3 regions of the Aeromonas sp. MdU4 genome follow, and region 2 is predicted to be linked to each of the others. Evidence: riboswitches for the same ligand, from Rfam matches in the RefSeq annotation. Region 2 holds a riboswitch; each other region holds the start of a gene.
What was found. A riboswitch is a leader RNA that binds a small molecule or an ion and turns the genes downstream of it on or off. The one in region 2 is predicted to bind cyclic di-GMP.

Region 1: linked by a shared signal. The riboswitch ahead of gbpA (N-acetylglucosamine-binding protein GbpA) and the one ahead of ACE1BR_RS11670 (glycosyl hydrolase family 18 protein) in region 2 are both predicted to bind cyclic di-GMP.
Region 3: linked by a shared signal. The riboswitch ahead of ACE1BR_RS20120 (immunoglobulin-like domain-containing protein) and the one ahead of ACE1BR_RS11670 (glycosyl hydrolase family 18 protein) in region 2 are both predicted to bind cyclic di-GMP.

Annotation. Positions count from the first base shown of each region.
Region 1 is NZ_JBHFMW010000006.1:178,987-183,817, reverse strand. Features, by position in the region: gene ACE1BR_RS04500 (transporter substrate-binding domain-containing protein) at 1-151, shown strand, start outside; gene gbpA (N-acetylglucosamine-binding protein GbpA) at 283-1,707, opposite strand; cyclic di-GMP riboswitch class I at 1,773-1,858, opposite strand; gene ACE1BR_RS04490 (methyl-accepting chemotaxis protein) at 2,124-3,806, opposite strand; gene ACE1BR_RS04485 (M3 family metallopeptidase) at 4,086-4,831, shown strand, end outside.
Region 2 is NZ_JBHFMW010000021.1:162,665-167,495, reverse strand. Features, by position in the region: partial or broken gene ACE1BR_RS11675 (glycosyl hydrolase family 18 protein) at 1-2,541, shown strand, start outside; cyclic di-GMP riboswitch class I at 3,041-3,128, shown strand; gene ACE1BR_RS11670 (glycosyl hydrolase family 18 protein) at 3,227-4,831, shown strand, end outside.
Region 3 is NZ_JBHFMW010000033.1:58,174-63,004, forward strand. Features, by position in the region: gene prlC (oligopeptidase A) at 1-1,511, opposite strand, end outside; cyclic di-GMP riboswitch class I at 1,971-2,055, shown strand; gene ACE1BR_RS20120 (immunoglobulin-like domain-containing protein) at 2,103-4,298, shown strand; gene hemB (porphobilinogen synthase) at 4,362-4,831, opposite strand, start outside.

The sequences.
Region 1 (4,831 bases), on a different contig from region 2:
CGAGCTGCGTGACTGGGTCAATGGCCGTCTCGCCAAACTGGGGGAAGAGAAGTACCTGCTCAAGCTCTATGACCAGTATGTGCGCGATCGCTTAAGCGCCGACACCGATCCCAATGACGTGATCGTGGAAGGGGGAAAATGGCAGGGATAAGCCCTGTCGTGAAGAGTGTGCTGTGAGGGAAGAATGAACACCGGACTCCGTTGGTCTGCCAACCGCAAGGTGTGGCTTTGCAAGGCGTCCCCGTTCGGGGGACGCCTTTTTTTATGAACGAGTGACGTGGATCAGTTCAGCTCACTCCAGGCGCTCTGCCAGTGGGAACCGGTGCCCGGTTCATACTGGGTGGCGGTGGTTGTCCATTGCACGCAGTAGCCACTGTAGGGGAAGGGCTTGCACTGATAGATCTTGCCGTTTTTCGGCTGCAGCACTTTGGTTCCCGCAGTGTAGGACTTGATATCGTTCGGGAAGACAAACTGGTAGTCGCCGCCACTGCTCGCCTCCTTGAACATCAGGTCCATGGTCTGCTGAATGGTGTCGCCACCCGCTTTCGGTGCTGCCTTGATCACCAGTTGGTGATGCCCAGCCTGGAGCCCGGCCAGCGCCATGGAGAAGGTGTGGCTGCTGTCCTTGATATCGGCACTGCTCTCTCCCTTGGCGGCGCCGCCATGGTCATACAGGGTGTTGGTGACCGCCAGGTCGCCCTGCGCGGTGACGGTGAAGTCGAGGGTTGCCTTGCCGTTGTCCAGCACATACTCGCTGGCTAGGCCGCTGACTGTGATGCCATCTACCTCGGGCGGCTGCTGCTGTTGCAGGTCAATTTCGACCCGTTCCAGATTGCTGCCGCGCTTCAGATAGACCGGGTTCATGCCATAGACAGGGTTGAACTGGCCATCGGCTCCCTGCTGACCGGCACGGATCTGCGACTGCTCGGCGTTGATCTTGCTGGCGAGGGCGTGGGCCCAGTTGTTCTTTTGGCCCTGTTCGGCATTGGCGATGGTCAGCACGGTCTGCAGTTCCGGGCGTTCGCCGTTGGCATCGAATACTCGGGTCATCGCCTTGTCACCCACCGCGAGGTTGATGGATGGGTAGATGGTGCCAGACTGAGTCCACGTTAGCGGTGGCTGGCTGCCATCTTTGAACTTGGCATCAATGATGTTGTAGAAGCTGTTGGCGGTATCGCCCACTTCCCAGACACCAAGGATCAGCTGATAGCCGGTTCGCTCTGGCAGGGTACAGTTATGGGTCATCTGCTTGGGTGGTTGCACCATGTTGCCGTCGATGACGCAGAACGGTGTCAGATCAAACGAGGCGCGGGTTAGCGGTTGGTTGGGGTTCCACTCCTGCTTGGTGAGGTAGTAGCGCCAGTTGCGGGTGATGTGATTGGCGGTGAAGAGCCAGCTGATGGCGAAGGGACCTGCCTGTACTTCCCGTTTGGTCCAGCGATCGCTGGTCTGGACGTTCAGTTCGCCCCAGCGCGGGTTGCCTGCCGAGGCAATTTGGCCATCTGGCGGACCCGCTTGCGGGAAGCCGGAGGGGCCTTCCACGCTCTGGGGATCCCACTGCACCGCACCACACTGGGTGTTGCCGGTGGTATTGCACAGGTAGTTGCGGCTTTCGGGTTTGCTGATATAGCCGTGTGCCAGTGCGCTGCCGCTGGCCAGTAGTGCCAGTGCTGCAGCGATGTGACTGAGTTGGATTTTTGCTGCCATACATTCCTCTGTTCGATAGATGTGAGCAGTCAGTTGGCCGGAGTGTTCCCCGATGCACACCTGGGGGTGGCAACCCCGCTATCCTGGACACTGCGTCTTTAGACCGGAGGCTTTGCGTCCTGACCTTTCGGTTAGTTTGCCAATTGACTCGATGGGTATTTACAGGCCGAATTCTCGGCCTTGGCCATTGTGTATCAATTTGATTAATTATTTAAAGTTAAATGTTTTAATGTCGGCCGAAACCGTTTAATTTTTAATTAATCATATTGTTTTATAAGTATTTATTTTTTTTTCCTGCAGTCTGCGAGCTGTTGTGTGTGCGTATAAAGTGCATAATTTACGCATGTTTTGTGGTTAAAAAAAACCTGCCAGCATGGCTGGCAGGTTGCAGGGCAAGATGGCACTACCAGAGGTCGTCAGTGGCGAGCTCGCGGTTCGCTGGCGGCATGATGAGAGGGCGGGATCATGGGGGTGGTGATGGACTCCTTGCTTAATTTGAACACCGCGAGCCGTTCATCCAGGCTGCGGGAGAGGCCTGCCAGCAGCTCGCTCTCCTGGGCCAGTTGCGAAGCGGACTGGGACATCTCCAGTGCCGAGTCGTTGATACCGCTGACGTTGCGGTTCATATCCTCGGCCACCATGCTTTGCTGCTCGGCGGCGGTGGCGATCTGGGTCGCCATGTCGCTGACATGCTGGATGTGGTTGACGATCAGGGTGAGATCCTGGCCCGCCTGCTGGGATTGATCGACGCTGCTCTCTGCCAGCTTGCGGCTGGCATCCATGGCATTGGCTGCGCTGACGGCCCGTTGCTGCAGCTGGGCGATGGTGCTCTGGATCTCCTCGGTGGATTGGCGGGTGCGGCTGGCCAGCTGGCGCACCTCGTCGGCCACCACGGCAAAACCGCGGCCCTGTTCGCCAGCACGGGCTGCCTCAATGGCTGCGTTGAGGGCCAGCAGGTTGGTCTGATCCGAGATGGCGCTGATGACAGCGGTCACTTCGCTGATCTGCATGACCCCCTCTTTGAGCTGGTTGACCTGATGGGTGGCTTGCTCTACCTCGGTTGCCAGCGCCTTGATGCCGTGCACGCTGGCGTGAACGTCACGGTTACCGAGTCCGGCTTCACCGGTCGCCTCCTGGGTATCGCGGGCGGTGTTCTCGGCGTGACCGGCCACATCGGAGATGGTGGCACTCATCTCGTTCATGGCAGTGGCGAGCTGGGCCAGCTGATCCCGCTGGCTGGTCACCGCCTGATTGGTCTGCTCGGCAGAGGCGGCGATGCGCAGGGCTGCATCGGCTACGTTGCGGGCCCCCAGGCTAGCTTCCAGCAGGGCGTGACGGATGGCATCGAGACTCTGGTTGGTGCAGCGGGCGACCATGCCCAGCTCATCCTTGCCCTGTACCGGAATGCTCACCACCAGATCCCCCTTGGCGACCCGCTGCATTGCGTGGTTGATCTGGTTGAGCGGGGAGACGATGGAGTGGGTGATGCGCCAGCCCAGCAGCCCCATCAGCAGGATGATGATGCCCGTGGCGCTGCCCATCTTCATGTATTGGGCCCAGATGGTCTGCTGAATATCCTGCAGCAGCATGCCGGAACCGAGGATCCAGCCCCAGGGTTGATAGCCTGACACCATGGAGAGCTTGTCGGCGGTCTCCCCTGACGGGCCGGTCCAGATATATTGCAAAGTGCCCTGCTTGCCACCGCGGGCGATGTCGACCATCTGGTGCCAGAACTGTCCTGCGGTGGCTCCCGTCCCTTCTCCCATGGTCTGGCCGACCAGCTCCGGGCGGATAGGATGCACCAGCATCTTGCGGCTCTCGTCGATGACAAACAGGTAGTTGTTGCCATCAAAACGCATATTGGTCAGCAGCTTGCGTGCTTCCTGCTGGGCCTGCTCTGCTGGCAGTGTGCTGGCCAGAAACTGGATCTGGCTCATGGCCTGACTCAATACCGCATTGAGTCGCGCTTCCCGCTCACTCATCAGATTGCGCTGGAGTGCGTTGGCCGAAATGAGCAGCAGTGCAACGAAACCGACAAACGCCAACGTGAGCAGCAAGATCAATTTGCGGCTCACGGTGATATCACCGAGCTTGAACATGACTAAACCCTCATTATCCCTGTTGATTTTGTATGGCGCGTTACTGCGGCAGCCTGTTGATGAAAAATTAACAACCCATTTACTTTCAGTAAGTTGCCACCTGTTTTTAAATGAGTGTTTTGACATCAGTATAGTCAGCAGACAGCAAGCACCCACTTTGTGGTAGCGTGTTGAGGCGCATCCCAGCGCAATTTTTGCCAAAGAGTGTGAAGGGTTTGGCATTTCATCAAAAAAAGGAGCGGGCCCCGGTTTGGGTGACCCCATAACAAGAGGGAATTTATGAGTTCCATTGCCAGGAATTACTTCAACCAGCTCAACGCCGACTACCTGGAGGTACACAGACGCAAAGAGGATCTCTTTTGGGCCACCTATATGGGCACCAGCGATGATCAGACCGGTTTCACCGCTGCCGAGCAGGCCTATAAGGCGTTCTGTGCCAATCCGGGCCGCTTGCCCGCATTGCGGGAGATGCTGGTGCTGGCCGAACAGGATGATCTCAAGCGTGGTCTGCAAGGCTGGCTGGCTTTCTTCGAGTGCAACGTGATTGAAGAACCGGCTGCCGCGGCCCTGATGGATGAGCTGGTGGCCGCCGAGGCGGATCTGTTCGCCCGGCGCCGCGAGTTGAAGTTGACCCTGCTGGACGAACAGGGCCAGCAGGTGGCCGGTAGTCTGCCTGCCGCCAGCACCTCATTGGCCGCCAGCCCGAACGAGGCGGTGCGCCAGAGTGCGCTCGCCATGTTCCACACCCTGGAGCAGTGGGTGGTCGGCAGTGGTTTTCTCGAGATTGTCGCCCTGCGCAACCGCTTTGCCCGGGCCATGGGTTATCGCGACTACTTCGACTACAAGGTACGCAAGAACGAGCAGATGAGCCCGGATCAGCTGTTCGCCATCCTCGACGACTTCATCGCCCGTACTGACGCCCGGCTGCAGCAGAGTCTCGCCGAACTGAAAGCGGCCAAGGGGGAGGCTGCCTTGTTGCCCCACAACCTGCGCTACTCCATCAGTGGCGATGTGACCCGCCAGCT
Region 2 (4,831 bases):
GTTTATGCTGCCCCACCCGGCAAGCCTGCCATTGCGTCTGGCCCCACCAAGTTCGCCGTTGTGGAGGTCGATATGGCCGCCACCGCTTATAACAATCTGGTCAAGGTGAAGGATGCCGCCGATGTGGAGGTGAGCTGGAACCTCTGGAGTGGCGACGTCGGCCAGAGCGCCAAGGTGTTGCTCGATGGCTAGGAGGTATGGTCAGGCCCCTCTGCCGCCGCGGGCACCGCCAAATTCAAGGTCAAAAAGGGGGGCCGTTACCAGATGCAGGTGGCCCTCTGCAATGCTGACGGCTGCACCCTCTCCGACCAGAAAGAGATAGTGGTCGCTGATACCGACGGCAGCCATCTCAAGCCGCTCAAGCCAGTGCTGCAAGAGAACAACAAGCCTTACGCCAACAAGTCCGGCAAGGTGGTCGGCACCTACTACGTAGAGTGGGGCGTCTATGGCCGCAAGTTCACCGTGGACAAGATCCCGGCCCAAAACCTGACTCACATTCTCTACGGCTTTACTCCCATCTGTGGCGGGGATGGCATCAATGACAGCCTCAAGGAGATTGAGAACGGCAACAGTTTCCAGGCGCTGCAGCGTGCCTGTGCCGGTCGGGCCGACTTCAAGGTGGCGATCCACGATCCCTGGGCGGCCGTCCAGATGCCACAAAGCGGTTTGACTGCCTATGACGAGCCCTACAAGGGCAACTTCGGCGCCCTGATGGCGCTCAAGCAGGCGTACCCTGACCTCAAGATCCTCCCCTCCGTCGGCGGTTGGACCCTCTCCGATCCCTTCTACTTCCTCGGCGACCAGAGCAAGCGCGACACCTTCGTCGCCTCGGTCAAAGAGTTCCTGCAGACCTGGAAATTCTTCGATGGCGTGGATATCGACTGGGAGTATCCGGGCGGACAGGGCGCCAACCCGAAACTGGGCAGCCCGAGCGATGGCGCCACTTATGTGGTCCTGATGAAAGAGCTGCGCGCCATGCTTGACGAGCTGGAGTCGCAGACCGGCCGCAAGTATGAGCTCACCTCCGCCATCGGTGCCGGTTACGACAAGATCGAAGATGTGGATTACCGCGCGGCCCAGCAGTACATGAGCCACATCTTCATGATGACCTACGACTACAACGGTGCCTGGAGCAACACCGAGCTGGGGCACCAGAGCAACCTCTACGCGGCGAGCTGGGATCCCAACACTAAGTACACCACCGACAAGGCGGTCAACCTGATGCTGGCGCAGGGGGTTGATCCCGGCAAGCTGGTGGTTGGTGCAGCCATGTATGGCCGTGGCTGGACCGGGGTGAGCGGCTATCAGGGCAACAACCCCTTTACCGGCAAGGCGACTGGCAAGGTGAAAGGGACTTGGGAGGATGGCGTGGTCGATTACCGCGACATCGTCAACAACCGGATGGGGGCGGGTTGGGAACAGAGTTATGACGAGGTGGCCGAGGTTCCCTATCTGTTCAAGGCGGGCACTGGCGATCTCATCACCTATGACAACGATCGTTCGGTCAAGGCCAAGGGGCAGTATGTGCTGGCCAACAAGCTGGGTGGCCTCTTCTCCTGGGAGATCGATGCTGACAACGGTGACATCCTCAACGCCATGCACGAGGGGCTGGGCCACGGTGAAGGAACGACTCCGCCAGCCAACAAGCCGCCGCTGGCCAATGCGGGCAGCGATCTCAAGGTGACTGGCCCGGCCGAGGTGGTGCTGGATGGCTCGGCTTCCCACGACCCGGAAAATAGTGCTCTCACCTATAGCTGGAAACAGGTTTCCGGCCCGCAGGCGACGCTGCTTGATGCCACTCAGGCCAAGGCCCGGGTGGTGCTCAATGGGGTGACGGCGGACATCAATCTGGTGTTCGAGCTGACTGTGACTGACGATCACCAACTGAGTGCCAAGGATCAAGTGGTGGTGACCAACAAGGCGCCGCAGCCCAATTTGCCGCCGCTGGTGAGTCTGCCTGCCACGGCCTCTGTGGAGTCGGGCAAGCTGGTGTCGCTCAAGGCGACCGCCTCCGATCCCAACGGCGATCCGCTCACTTACCAGTGGACGGTACCGGCTGGCCTCACCGCAACCGGCCAGAACAGTGCGACCCTGGTGGTCACTGGCCCGAATGTCACCGGCGATACCGTCTATGACCTGAGCCTTGTCGTCTCCGATGGCGCGCTGGATGCCAGTGCCGCCACCCGTCTGACGGTCAAGCCGGTCAGCGGAGGGGGCGGTTGCTCGGCCACCGATCCGGATGCCGCCAACTGGCCTGCCTGGCAGAGTGGCAAGGTCTACAACGGCGGCGACAAGGTGAGCCACAACCAGCTGGTGTGGCAGGCCAAGTACTGGACTCAGGGCAACGAACCGAGCCGTACCGCCGACCAGTGGACGCTGGTGAGCAAGGTGCAACTGGGTTGGGATGCCAATGTGGCTTACAACGGGGGTGATCTCACCACCTATAACGGTCGCCAGTGGAAAGCCAAGTACTGGACCAAGGGCAACGAGCCTGGCAAACACGAGGTTTGGCAGGATGTAGGGGCCGCCAGTTGTAAGTAATCAGCAATGTGTCACGGGGCATGCCTGGCATGCCCCTTTTTTGTGTGCAGCTGTCAGGGCGCGCCTTGTCAATCAGCGGTTGCCGACATCCGATATGGATCAGTCACCGTCCACCCGCCACTCTGCCCGGAGTGGGTCAGACGAACATTTTTGTCGTATCTGGATGGGGCGGTCGGAGGAAGCACCGGTTGTGCGGGTAACCCAATGCGAGTGAAAAAGTGACTAGCCATGCATGTCGGCTGCACTATCACGCCGCTTGCTGATTGTTGTTAGTTATTGATTTTTAACTGTTTATTTTGCATGTGGTGGTGTGTTCGTGTCGTATCTTAACTGAGTGTAAACACAGTAATGAGCACAGCTATATGTTTTTAAAGAGTTAGTTCACAAAAATAAAACAGACTCGGCGATTTTTTACAGGGGCGCTGGCAATGGTCGGATTTGCTTGGCCTGTTGTATTCCCCTACAGTTAATCGGTGATTATTTATCACCAAGAAGAAAATTGTGACAAGGGCAAACCGATTGAAAAGTCGGGACGCAAAGCTTCCGATCTAAGGGGGATGTTGACCTAGGATAGCGGGGCCACCACAGCGTTATACGGGCTGCCTTCGCCAAGAGGTGGCCGTTTTGGTGTTAGCTGTCGTGTTGCGTCGCCCTTTCGTTTCGCCATAACGAAAAGGAAAGCAATATGCTAAGTCCAAAACCGGCGTTGCTGGCCATGGTGGTCAGTAGCCTGTTCACGTCATCGGCTGCCTATGCTGCAGCACCCGGCAAGCCCGCCATCGCCTGGGGTCCGACCAAGTTCGCCATTGTCGAAGTGGATCCCGCGGCAACCTCCTACAACAAGCTGGTCAAGATAAAGGATGGTGCCGATGTCTCCGTCAGCTGGAACATCTGGAGCGGCGATATCGGCCAGAGTGCCAAGGTGCTGCTGGATGGCAAGGAGGTGTGGTCTGGTCCCTCTTCGGCTACGGGCTCCGCGACGTTCAAAGTCCACAAGGGCGGCCGTTATCAGATGCAGGTGGCCCTCTGCAATGCCGATGGCTGTACCCTCTCCGACAAGAAGGAGATAGTGGTCGCCGATACCGATGGCAGCCACCTCGCGCCCCTCAAGCCAGTCTTGCAAGAGAACAACAAGCCTTACGCCAACAAATCCGGCAAGGTGGTTGGCACCTACTATGTGGAGTGGGGTGTTTACGGTCGCAAGTTTACCGTGGACAAGATCCCGGCCCAGAACCTGACCCATATCCTCTATGGTTTCACCCCGATTTGTGGTGGTGATGGCCTCAACGATGGCCTCAAAGAGATCGAAAACGGCAACAGCTTCCGTGCCTTGCAGCGAGCCTGTGAGGGGCGGGAAGATTTCAAGGTCGCCATCCATGATCCCTATGCGGCAGTGCAGATGGCCCAAGGTGCTTTGGGGTCTTGGGATGAGCCCTACAAGGGCAACTTCGGTAACCTGATGGCTCTCAAGCAGGCCTATCCGGACCTGAAGATCCTCCCCTCCATCGGTGGCTGGACCCTCTCCGACCCCTTCTATTTTATGCATGACAAAGCCAAGCGTGACGTGTTCGTCGCCTCGGTCAAAGAGTTTCTGCAGACCTGGAAATTCTTCGACGGCGTGGACATCGACTGGGAGTATCCGGGTGGACAGGGTGCCAACCCCAATCTGGGTGACAAGACCAAGGATGGTGAAACCTATGTGCTGATCATGAAGGATCTGCGCGCCATGCTCGACGAGCTGGCCGCCGAGACCGGCCGCACCTATCAGCTCACCTCTGCCATCGGTGCCGGTTACGACAAGATTGAGGATGTGGATTACAAGGCTGCCCAGCAGTACATGGACCACCTCTTCGTCATGAGTTACGACTACAACGGCGCCTGGAGCAATACCCAGCTGGGCCATCAGGCCAACCTGTATGAAGCGACCAATGGCTCGGCCAACAAACGCTACAACACCGATTCCTCTGTGCGGCAACTGCTGGCTCAGGGCGTTGACGCCGAGAAGCTGGTGCTCGGTGCGGCCATGTATGGCCGTGGCTGGCAAGGGGTCAGCGGTTATCAGGGCAATGATCCCTTCACCGGTACCGCGGCTGGCAAGATCAAGGGGACTTGGGAAGATGGCGTGGTCGATTACCGCGACATCGTCAACAACCGGATGGGGGCGGGCTGGGAGTACAACTACGACGAGACTGCCGAAGCGGCCACCCTGTTCAAGCCCTCTACCGGCGAGCTGATCACCTATGACAATGAGCGTTCGGTCAAGGCGAGAGGCCAATATGTGCTGGCCAAC
Region 3 (4,831 bases), on a different contig from region 2:
AACTGACTCGGCAGCTCCACCGCATCCCAGGCCACGCCGTTGATGCCAGCCACGCCAGCCACATCGATACGGGTCAGCATATGGTGAATGCCGTGACCGAACTCGTGGAACAGGGTGACCACTTCGTTGTGGGTGAACAGCGCAGGCTTGCCATCCACCGGGCCGTTGAAGTTGCAGGTCAGGTAGGCAACCGGATTTTGCAACGAGCCATCCTGACGATAGCGACGACCGAGGCAAACATCCATCCAGGCGCCACCCTGCTTGTGCTCGCGGGCGTAGAGATCGAGGTAGAAGCTGCCGCGCAGCTCGTCGTCGGCATCGAAGATGTCGTAGAAGCGCACGTCAGGATGCCAGGTGTCGATACCGAGGCGCTCGCGCACCTTCATGCCGAACACCCGCTTGACCACTTCGAACAACCCTTTCACCACCTTGTTGGCGGGGAAGTAGGGGCGCAGTTGCTCGTCGGAGATGGAGAACTTGTGCTGCTTGAGCTTCTCGGCGTAATAGGCGAGATCCCAGGCAGCCAGCTCGCTCTGACCATACTGCTCGGTGGCGAAGGTGCGGATCTCCTCCAGCTCGGTTTTACCTTGCGGCAGGGATTTGGCCGCCAGATCGGTGAGGAAACTCACAACCTGTTCGGTCTTGTCCGCCATCTTGGTCGCCAAGGAGAGCTCGGCATAGTTGGCAAAACCCAGCAACTGGGCCAGTTCGCTGCGCAGGGTGAGCAGCTCGCTCATGATGGCAGAGTTATCCCACTTGCCTGCATTCGGCCCCTGGTCGGAAGCGCGGGTGGTAAATGCTTGGTACATCTCGGCGCGCAGTTCGCGGTTGTCCGCGTACATCATCACCGGCAGATAGGATGGGATATCGAGAGTGAATAGCCACCCCTCTTTGCCTTTGAGTTCGGCCATCTGACGGGCTGCTGCCAGTACACTCTCCGGCAAACCGGCTAGCTCGGCTGCATCGGCCACCAGCTTGCTCCAGCCCTGGGTCGCGTCCAGCACGTTGTTGCTGAAGCGGGAGGCCAGCTCGGAGAGACGAGCCTGGATCTCGCCGTAACGCTGCTGCGCCTCGGCAGACAGACCGATACCGGAGAGGCGGAAGTCGCGCAGGGTATTCTGGATCTCCTTGCGCTGGGCGCCGCTCAGCAGCGGGAAGTCATCGCTCTGGGAGAGGGCCAGATAGGCCTGATAGAGCCCTTCATGCTGACCGACATAGGTCTGGAATTCGGAGAGCAGCGGCAGGCAGGCATCATGGGCCTCGCGCAGTGCTTCGCTGTTGAGTACGGAGTTGAGGTGGCTGACCGGTGACCAGATCCGTGACAGACGGTCATTTACCTCTTCCAGCGGGGCGATCAGGCTATCCCAGGTATGGGGTTCGCGCTGGGCCAGCACATCGCTGATCTTCTGCTTGCAGTCAGCAATCGCCTGAATCACGGCAGGTTGCACATGCTCCGGCTTGATCTGGCTGAAAGGGGGCAGAGAATCCATTGTCAGCAAAGGGTTATTCATCCCGGTTACCTCTTGTTTGGTCTTGAACAGACCGCTTTAGCAGCTCTGTATGGCTTTCTAACATGTGGGCAACCCATGCAATAATCAAGCTAGAATCACACTCCCGCCCCCTTTTTGCCAGCCGCCTCACAACCCACACTCACCACGCCTCTTCGCACTAGCCCACGACAGCAAATGACACACACCACCGGCGACGATCCCATCCCCCTCGAACAACCAGAATGCACGTGAACGACCCCGCAAATAGCGGCCAATCCCCCTTATCAAGCCCGTCGCCACCAGGCTTTACCCACGCGTGCCCCCCACCAGTTCCGCAATCAACCCCCTGCTTTGCAGGGCATTGTTAACCTTGGCGAAAAGGTGACATATAGAATGTATCATTGATTAATTTATCTTCCCCCTCCTACCATATGCGGCTAATTTAGGGGAACACTTGATGATCTGTGCCACACAGAAGTCGGGTGAAAAAGGCAATGTGGCTCGAAAGGCCACCACGCAAAGCCACCGGTCTAAGGGACTCTCCTATGACAGCGGGGCTGCCCCCGAAGCCCATCTTGTGGTGGGCCTCCTTTTGCAACGTACGGAGCAATGATGAACAAATTCAAACTCTCCCTGCTGGGCTGCCTGATCGGCGTTGCCAGCCCCATGCTGCACGCAGCAACTGCTGGCCAGAGCATGGTCAATCCACAATCCGGCGTGGTGGTCGGCTACTGGCACAACTGGTGCGGCGGCGAAGGCTACCAGAGGGGCACCGCCCCCTGCGTCAAACTCAACCAGATCCACCCGCAATACAATGTGGTCGATGTCTCCTTCATGAAGGTCTATGGCAGTAGCCCGATCCCCACCTTCATCCTTGACCCCGCCACCGGCATGAGCGAAAGCCAGTTCATCGAGCAGATCGCTACCCTGAACAGCCAGGGTCGTGCCGTGCTGCTGGCACTGGGTGGGGCCGATGCCCATATCGAACTGCGCACCGGTCAGGAGCAGGCGTTCGCCGACGAGATCATCCGGCTGGTGGAGACCTATGGCTTCGACGGCCTGGATATCGACCTTGAACAGACTGCTATCACTGCCGCCAACAACCAGACCGTGATCCCGGCCGCCCTGCGGCTGGTCAAGGATCACTACCGCGCCCAGGGAAAAAACTTCCTCATCACCATGGCGCCCGAGTTCCCCTATCTGAAAGAGACCGGCGCCTACACCCCCTATCTGAAAGCACTGGAAGGCTACTACGACTGGATCAACCCCCAGTTCTACAACCAGGGTGGCGATGGTATCTGGATCGATGGTGTGGGCTGGATCGCCCAGAACAACGATGCCCTGAAAGAAGAGTTCATCTACTACATGGCTGACTCGCTGATCAACGGCAGCCGCGGCTACTACAAGATCCCCCACGACAAGCTGGTGTTCGGCATTCCGACCAATATCGATGCGGCCGCCACCGGCTACGTCAAGAATCCGCAGGACTTGTTCGATGCCTTCAACAAACTGAAGAGCCAGGGGCAACCGCTGCGTGGCGTGATGACCTGGTCCATCAACTGGGATATGGGTCGCAACGCGGCCGGTCAGTCCTACAACGAATCCTTCATCAAGAGCTACGGCCCCTTTATCCACGATCAAAATATCACGCCGCCCCCGGTGGAAAACGGCAAGCCAGTCTTCAGCGGTTTGAGCAATAGCCGCATCAAGCAGGGCACCGTCTTTGATCCTATGGCTGGCGTGACCGCCAACGACAGGGAAGATGGCGATCTCACCAGCCAGATCCAGGTGGAAGGGAGCGTCGACACCCAGCGTATCGGCCTCTACCCCCTGACTTACAAAGTGAGTGATCGCGACAATAACGTCACCGAACAGGTGCGTACCGTCGAGGTCTACAGCATGAAGCCGGTCTTTACCGGCGTAACGGACACCACCATAGAGCTCGGTACCCCGTTTGATCCGATGACGGGTGTCAGCGCCCATGACGAAGAAGATGGCGACCTGACCGCCCAGATCAAGATCAGCGGCAACGTCGACAGCAGCAAGGTCGGTCGCTACAGCCTCACCTATCAGGTGAGCGACAGCGCCGGTCAGCTGGTGACCCAACAGCGCAACGTGACCGTCAAGGAGCAGGGTGCAATCTGTGAAAACAGCTGGGATGCCAAGAAGGTCTACGTGGGCGGCGACATCGTCAGCCACAACGGCAAGACCTGGCTGGCGGGCTGGTGGACCCAGAATGAAGAGCCGGGGACCACAGGTGAGTGGGGAGTCTGGCGTGTGCAGGGTGACAGCGACTGCAATGGTGGCAACAAGCCCCCCGTGAGCGGTAGCAGCGACTTCACCGTCAGTGCCATCAGCTCCGACTACACCATCGTCAACGGCCAGGTCAGCATCCGCTTCAACGTGACCACCACCAACCCGGTGCAGATCACCGCAACCCTGGAACAAAATGGCCGCCGCCACGGCGCCACCAGCACTAAGGTCAGCGGCTCCGCCACCCTGGTACTGCAGGGCAGCAACGTGACTGATGGCAGCTACGAGGTCGTGATCACCGGTCTGGCGGATGGCCAGCAGGCGGTGGTACAGCGCTTCCCGGTTGCCCTGACCGAAGAGAGCAGCGGCGGTGGCGAAGGTGATTACCCAGCCTACACCCCCAACACTGGATATAAAGCCGGTGATCGGGTCAGCAACGCGGGCGGTAACTTCGAGTGCAAGCCGTTCCCCTACAGTGGCTGGTGTAGCGGCGCCAGCAGCCACTATGCACCGGGAACAGGCAGTAACTGGAGCGATGCCTGGACCAAGCTGTAATCAACATTCATAACAAAAGAGGGGAGCCATCGGCTCCCCTCTCGTTTATTCCCTTCATCCCGCTTAGCGGGCATCTTCCTTCAGCCACTGCGCCACGCGCTTGGCGAAGTAGGTCAGGATGCCGTCGGCCCCGGCCCGCTTGAAGCAGAGCAGGGACTCCATGATGCACTCTTTCTCTTTCAGCCAGCCATTCTGGATCGCCGCCATGTGCATGGCGTACTCGCCACTCACCTGATAGGCGAAGGTTGGCACGCCGAACTGATCCTTCACCTGACGGATCACGTCCAGATAGGGCATGCCCGGCTTGACCATCACGCTGTCGGCCCCTTCCTGAATATCCAGTGCCACCTCGTGCAGGGCTTCGTTGCTGTTGGCCGGATCCATCTGGTAGGTGGCCTTGTTGCTCTTGCCGAGATTGCCGGCAGAACCGACCGCATCGCGGAACGGGCCGTAATAGCAGGAGGCATACTTGGCGGAGTAAGCCATGATCTGGGTGTTGATGAAGCCGTTCTCTTCCAACGCGGCACGGATGG